2 regions of the Bacillus tuaregi genome follow, and region 1 is predicted to be linked to the other one. Evidence: riboswitches for the same ligand, from Rfam matches in the RefSeq annotation. Region 1 holds a riboswitch; the other holds the start of a gene.

What was found. Region 1 has a riboswitch for lysine ahead of dapA (4-hydroxy-tetrahydrodipicolinate synthase). Riboswitches for the same ligand answer to the same signal wherever they lie in the genome.
Region 2: it holds a riboswitch for lysine, as region 1 does, so the genes downstream of both, BQ5321_RS20330 (Na+/H+ antiporter NhaC family protein) here and dapA (4-hydroxy-tetrahydrodipicolinate synthase) in region 1, are expected to answer to the same signal.

The regions. Positions count from the first base shown of each region.
Region 1 is NZ_LT629731.1:1,652,757-1,656,702, forward strand. It holds gene BQ5321_RS10185 (manganese catalase) at 1-727, shown strand, start outside; gene dapA (4-hydroxy-tetrahydrodipicolinate synthase) at 791-1,699, opposite strand; lysine riboswitch at 1,825-2,004, opposite strand; gene BQ5321_RS10195 (DinB family protein) at 2,223-2,708, shown strand; gene BQ5321_RS10200 (flavodoxin) at 3,048-3,506, shown strand.
Region 2 is NZ_LT629731.1:3,724,232-3,728,177, forward strand. It holds gene BQ5321_RS20325 (nitrous oxide-stimulated promoter family protein) at 1-138, opposite strand, end outside; gene BQ5321_RS20330 (Na+/H+ antiporter NhaC family protein) at 279-1,859, opposite strand; lysine riboswitch at 2,008-2,190, opposite strand; gene BQ5321_RS20335 (DHA2 family efflux MFS transporter permease subunit) at 2,288-3,802, opposite strand.

The DNA of each region.
Region 1 (3,946 bases):
TCAAGGTTGGAATGTGCGTGGAAACGGAAAATATAAGGATTTATTAATGGATACAGGTACAGAGGAACTGGCACATATTGAAATGCTGGCAACGATGATTGCAAGACTGCTTGACGGGGCGCCAGTAGGGGACCTGGAGGAAGCAGCGAAAAATCCTGTGATTGCTGCCATTCTTGGAGGAATGAATCCACAGCATGCCATCGTTTCGGGTCTTGGAGCCATGCCGGCAGACAGTGTTGGAAATAGATGGACAGCCGATTATATTATTGCAAGCGGGAACTTACTGGCAGATTTTCGAGCCAATTTAAATGCAGAATCACAGGGGCGTTTGCAGGTAGTCCGATTATATGAAGCCACGAACGATCGTGGTGTGAAGGATATGCTGTCTTGGTTGATAGCCCGTGACACGATGCACCAAAATCAATGGATTGCTGCGATTAAGGAGTTGGAAGCAAAGGAAAATGTGGTGGTACCAAGCTCCTTCCCGAAAGAATGTGAAAAACAAGAGGTGGCCTATACGCTTTTTAATTTCTCAAGAGGAAATAAAAGTGCAGCTGGACGTTGGGCGCAGGGACCAAGTATGGATGGATTAGGTACATTTAACTATGTGGAAAAACCAGTTCCGCTTGCGCCTAAGCCGGTATTAAATCCTGCTCCTCCATATATTCATGATACATTACCATCCGTAATCATGGGGGCTCATCAAATACCACCTAATTTAAAATAAGTTGCTGTACATGAAAAAAGCCTAGACATTTGTCTAAGCTTTTTTCGCGTGTAGCAGTCAGTCTTAACTTGCGGCTTCTTCTTTTATGTCTACATCATTTTCTTTTAATTCATTTAAAACTGCCTTTAATGAACTAAGCTCCGTATCATTTAAAGGTATCAATGGTAACCGTACGCCACCGACTGGCACACCTGCTAAATTTAATGCGGCCTTAACAGGAGTTGGATTTGGTGCAGCAAATAGAGCTTTCATTATTGGTAGCAGGTTACGGTGCATTTCTGCTGCTTTTCGATGGTTTCCACCCATAAAATGCTTAATCATAGTCTGCATTTCTTTCCCAATCACGTGGGAAGCAACGGAAATAACGCCAGCTCCGCCAATTGATAGGACAGGTAATGTGACACCATCATCACCGCTGTATAAAGAAAATCCTTCAGGAGTCTGTCTAATAATTTCAGACATCGCGTCAAGGTTTCCACTGGCATCTTTAATAGCTACAATATTAGGAATTTGTGCAAGTCGAACAGTAGTGTCTACTGACATATTAATCACACTACGTCCTGGGATATTATATAGCATGACTGGCAGTGATGTTGACTCAGCAATTGCCTTGAAGTGCTGATATAACCCTTCCTGTGACGGTTTGTTGTAGTATGGAACAACAAGCATAACACCATCTACGCCGGCATTCTCAGCGAGCTTTGTTAAATGAATGGATTCTCTCGTGTTATAGGAACCGGTGCCTGCGATAACAGGGATTCTTCCTTCTACTACATTAACGACAAATTTGAATAATTCAACCTTCTCTTCTGTTGTTAGAGTAGGTGACTCTCCAGTTGTGCCAGCTACCACTAATCCTTCAGTACCATTTTCAATTAAATAATTAACTAAGTTTCTTGTAGCGCTATAATCAACCTCACCGTTTTGATCAAATGGTGTTACCATTGCTGTTAATAATTGTCCGAAATTCATTACTTCTCCACTTCCTTTTCATCATTTTAAAAATCGAGGGAGAAGGCCACTTTATCAGTAAACGCAAAAAGCAACAACGAGGGTACGCTGCTGCAGTAGAAACATAAACGTAAAAACGTTTCTGTGCGTAAGATAGCCCTCCATATAGATACCTATATGACAGTTCTGTATTTATTCAACAGCAGAACCAGCTTCAAAAATAATGAGATTCTCTCAGCTTCGGCAAATTCCCCTTTCCACAATCATCAATAGATCTCATTATCCTCCTATTGTGTACTTATGGTCTTTGCGCCTCTATCCTTACTTCAAATTTATTGAAATAAGAAAATATGTAATTAATAAAATAATATAATAGTTTTACCGTAATTGCAATGATAAATTCAAATTTTTATAAAGAAGTGAAAAATCAGATTAATTCATTAGAATAACAGGCAAACGTTTAGCATTAGCTTTAAGAAAGTAGTTTAGTTATAATTAGCATATTGTTTTATTTAGAATATTAAGAAAGTGCGGAGGGATTCTATTGAAAGAACATGGCATACATATGCTTCAGTATGATTACTGGGCTAATATGAAGCTTTTAACTCATGTCGATAGCTTTAATGAGGATATATTTCACAAACCGCTTAAAAGTGTATTTCCTTCTATTGCTGATACCTTTTATCATATATTTAGAGGTCAGCGGATTTGGATAAAAAGGTGTATTCCGGATCTTTCAGTTAACGAAAATATAACTTCATTTCAAGATATAGAACAAGCGAAAACCTGTTTTTCCAAGCTTCATACCACTATGATTGACTTGATACATTTGTCTTATGATGAGTTAAACGAGGTTGTTTATCAAAATTCAAGGGGTACAACCTTTACAAATCACATAGATGAAATTATGCATCATCTTGCCAATCATGGTACTTATCATAGAGGCAATATTGCTTCCATGATAAGAGAATGCGGTTATAATGGGACTTCTACTGATTATATTCAGTTTTTAAGGGATATGAAAAATTAAAATAAACAGGCACACCCCGGGGTGTGCCTGTTTATTTTAACTTCATTCAGCAAATGCTTTTTGTACCGAAAGCTTGCGACAGGTACAGAAGTCCCTCACTTCTACAAGTGGGTGATGAAGGCAAACGTACTTCGATTCAGTGGAGGTTCAAACCCAGGCTGAATGAAGGTTAGCCTCCGGCGGTTGTCAGGGATTTTTTAAGGTAGTTTATCGAGCGAGCTCAGGTAATCAGGAACGCAAATTCGACGGGCGAATTTGATTTTAGTCAAAAGGTGAATAGAGTATCTTAAATAGTAGAAATTAATGATAAAGAGCTCACTCTAATGAGGGGGATTAAATATGTCAAAGGCGCTAATTGTCTATACAAGCATGACCGGGAATACGAAGACATGTGCACACATTGTGGAGGATAAATTAAAGGAACTAGGAGTAAGGGTAACAGTAAAAGATTGCACGCAGGCCGGTGCAGATGAGTTTATGGATGTGGATATATGTATTGTTGGTACGTATACCTATGGCGATTATGGGAACCTCCCCAATGAAATGGTCAATTTTTATGAGGACCTTGCTTCGCTTAAATTAAAAGGAAAGGTCTTCGGTGTTTTTGGTTCAGGAGATAGCTATTATCCCCAGTTTTGCAAAGCTGTTGATGATTTCACAGATCAATTTATTAAGACAGGCGCAACCGTTGGAGCTGATTGTGTAAAAGTGGACCTAAGCCCTAATATGGAGGATTTAGCCAACCTACATGCGTTTGCCAAATCATTAGATTGGTGGCAAAAAAGAATGGTTGTGTAAAATAGATAGGAAGATAGAATTGTTAGTTCTTTATTTTGAACACATGGTTACAACATCCTAGTTATTTATTATTTTAAAATAATAAAATTCGCATAATTATTGTATGTTAATATTTTACATAAATAGATGGTGTTTATAAAATAACCAGTATCTATGCAATTTTCAGCACATTTTGACAGTAAAACACCACAAAATGACTGAATTTGTTCAAAATTTTAAATTGGGGGACTACTATTCTGAATTGTGAACAAATTACGAAAATAATATATTTATATATTGTATATGTGAAAGCGCTATGATATATTGTTCTAGCAGGCGAACAAAACGGTTTTTTAACTTCATTCAGCAGAAGTCCTCCACTTCTACAAGTGGGGGATGAATGCAAATGGTCCTTCGATTCAGTGGGGGTACAAACCCCGGCTGAATGAAGTTAAGCCTCC
Region 2 (3,946 bases), 2.1 Mb from region 1:
GTCCTGGCACTCTTCACAGAGTTCATGGCGATGATGATGATTTTTCCGACAATAGACCTCAATCATTTTGGTGACCGTCTCTTTTTCTTTTTGAATCCTTGGTCCGTTATTGAGTACTTTTTTTTGTCTTACCGCCATCGTTCACACCCTCACTTCTTAATGTATTAACTATAATTAGATTAGAATTCATCCTAACCATAACATATCAATAAACTTAAGGGGTTGATATAAATCACAGTTCAAAAAGGCTGACCCTAAAAATGGAGTCAGCCTTTTAACTATTTGGTTGTTATCACATTTTCTTGTACGTCTTTTTGCCGAGGTTTACTAATAAAAAATAGAAGTACTAACATAGCAAATACGAAGATAAGCCCTATGATTGAGCTGCCCGTGAGACCAAATACAATGTAGCCAAGCACAGCAATACCAGCGCTAGTGAGACTATAAGGTAATTGTGTCATCACATGGTCAAGGTGATTAGATCCTGCTCCTGTTGAAGACAGAATCGTCGTATCAGAAATTGGTGAACAGTGGTCGCCAAATACTGCACCAGCTAGCACGGCAGCCATCGCAGGAAGTAAAATATTGATGTCAACAGAAGCTGCAATATCTCCTGCAATTGGTAAAAGAATACCAAATGATCCCCATGAAGTTCCTGTTGAGAATGCCATAATCCCAGCCACAATAAATAATACTAATGGTAGGTAGGAAATATCGAAATTTGATTTTTCAACAACACTAGCTAGATAGGCTCCTGTTTCTAATCTACCAATTAAATCAACAAGTGCCCAAGCAAACAACAGGATGTAAATAGCCGGGAGCATTGACTTAATACCTTCTACAATACCTCTTGTAAATATCTTTCCAGGCACTCCGCGTAACACCATTGACTGTCTGACAAACATAACCAAAGTAACGATAAGCCCAAATGTGCCGCCTAATAATAACGATTTTGTTACATCCGTATTTTCAAAGATTTTTAGAATCGAGGTAGTTTCTGCAGCCTGATATCCCGTCCAAATCATAGCTCCTACTGTACCAATTACTAACGCAATAATAGGCCAAATGAGATCCCCGACTGTACCTGTACTACTTGTTGGAAGTGGATTCTTTAATTCTCCTGGAATTGTTTTATTAGGATCGTAGAGCTTCCCTTCCTTTTGTGCCCTTTGTTCATGAAGCTTCATCGGTCCGATGTCCATGTTTCGGAAGGCAACTAAAAAAACAATAAAAATCGTCGGCCACACGTAATAATTCATCGGAGCCATTTGCATAAAAGCAGATAGTGCGCTATATTCTGTCATTCCGTGAGCCGCTAAAATCGTACTGATTAAGGCAATAATATAGGCTCCCCAGCTCGAAATAGGAGATACAACACAGATTGGTGCAGAAGTTGAATCGATGATATAGGCAAGCTTTGCTCTAGATACTCTATGTCTATCTGTAATCGGGCGTGTTACTTGACCAACTGCAAGCGCATTGAAGTAGTCATCAATGAAAATGATAATGCCTAAAACTGCCCCAACTACCTGTGCACCAGCACGTGTTTTTACTCGTTTCATTGCCCAATCACCAAACGCCCTGCTTCCTCCAGAAATTGAAATAAAGGCAGTAATGATTCCTAATAGTAGTAAAAAGATAATGATGTATACATTCCATGTATTTAATGCTCCATCAGAAATGAAGATTGCTTTGACTGCATCCCCTATGATAGCAATTGTTTCCCCCATATTGAATTGTGCCAGTAGTAATGCAGAAGCAACAATACCCGTTGCCAGTGATATAAGCACCTTTCTTGTAGCTACTACCATCACAATCGCTAACAAAGGTGGCAGTATTGAGTATATTGTGTTTTCCATTCCTGTTTCCTCCTCCTGATTATTGAGGGGTGAACTTGACATGGGAAGAAAAGCAGTTTATTTTCAGCTTGCATTTGCAAGAAAATAAAAAGAGCAGCAATAGAGAAATGTCTATTGCTGCCCTTTATAAGCAACTGTTTTCTCCACCACGATCTGTAGCTCTTCATTAAAAGGATTTCCTTCATAATGACAGTGTTACTCTTATTCAGAGCAACCCCAGCATACTAAAACTTGACAGATTTAGTAGCTTCGGCGATTTTTCCTTTCAACTGTGGTCATAGTTGTCATCCTCACACAGCCTACTCTTAAATACCGCGCCTCTACCCCAACGGAATGATTAGGTATTATTTATTTTTCTAGAATAGTATAACAAATTATTACTTTTTTGTCACTATCGTACTTCCCGTTAAACTTTTGGTAAAAAACTCCTACTGACCTGCTAATTTTGTTACAAGACTAGTATGCCTCGGTTTTTCTTCTATTGGGTCCTCTGCAGGTACTGCTCGTTTAATAAAGAAAGCTAAAACAAAGGCGAGTGCAATAATTATCGTACTAACAAAGAAGGTAAAATTAATTCCATCTAATGTAGCTGTTAGGAGAATTTGCTGCTGGACTTCTGCTGTCGGCTCACCCCCAACTTGATGGATAGCATCCCTCATCATCCTGGTTACGACGTTTTCTGTCCGAATTGACATAAGAGTAACCAATAGTGCCGTTCCAATCGCTCCAGATACCTGATTTAACGTGTTATTCATCGCAGTGCCATGGGGGTACAATCTTCTAGGTAATTGATTTAACCCATTTGTTGAAACGGGCATCATGACGAGCGACAAGCCAAGCATTCTGATTGCATGAATGATGACTAAGAACATATAGGTGGTTTCAAATGTCAATTGACTGAATAAATACGTTGCTATGCCCGTAATAGCTAATCCAATAATCGCTAAGATTTTGCCACCGAAGCTATCAAATAACCTTCCTGTTATAGGTGACATGGCGGCATTGAGCAGAGCTCCCGGTAATAGCATTAAGCCAGCATCCATTGGTGATATTCCCCGAATGGTTTGAACATAGATAGGTAATAGCAGGAAACCGGAAAACATCGCCATGTTCATAATCATGGTTATGACGGATGATAAAGCAAACATCGGATATTTATATACTCCAAAGTTTAGCATTGGGTCGGCAAGCCTCGCCTGACGGATGATAAAATAAGTTAATGAAATAACACCTATACCAATTGTTACAAAAACCTGCGGGTTATCCCACCCTTTATTCCCTGCAGAACTGAATCCATACAATAATCCGCCAAATCCAATACTTGAAAGAAGCACCGAGAAGGAATCAAGCTTAATATCAACTATTTCCTTCTTATCCTTTAGCATGAAAAAGCCAAGCAAAAGAATGATGACAGCGATTGGAGCAATAAAATAGAACAGGGCGCGCCAATTGTAATGTTCTACAATCCAGCCTGATAACGTGGGACCAATTGCCGGCGCGAACATTAAGATTAAACCAAAGACCCCCATTGCCGTTCCTCGCTTGTGAATCGGAAAGCTTACTAACATCACATTCATTAATAAAGGCATCATGATAGCTGCTCCGGCAGCTTGAACCATCCGCCCTAATAATAAGGTAATAAAGATATGAGAAATCCCGGCAATAAACGTTCCTACAGTAAATAAACTCATTGCTGTTAAAAAGAGGTTTCTTACTGAATACTTGCGTATTAAAAAAGCTGTTGTTGGAATCATGACTCCGCTCACGAGCATAAAACCAGTCGTTAGCCACTGAACCGTAGCAGTCTCAACCTGTAAATCCGTCATGATAGAAGGCAAAGCTATGTTTAATAATGTATTATTTAAAAATGTAATAAATGCACCAATCAGCAAAACGGCTATCAATCCGTAAGGTGGTCGATCAGTGTTGATCGATTGATCCATTTTGATTCCCCCTAGATAAAATATGTACACATCATAAACTATTATTGATGATAAGAATCAATCATCTCATAAGGGTAGTTTGGATTTCGCACGATAAAATATCCATATTACTTATACAAAATTCTTCTGTCTGTGGTCATATAA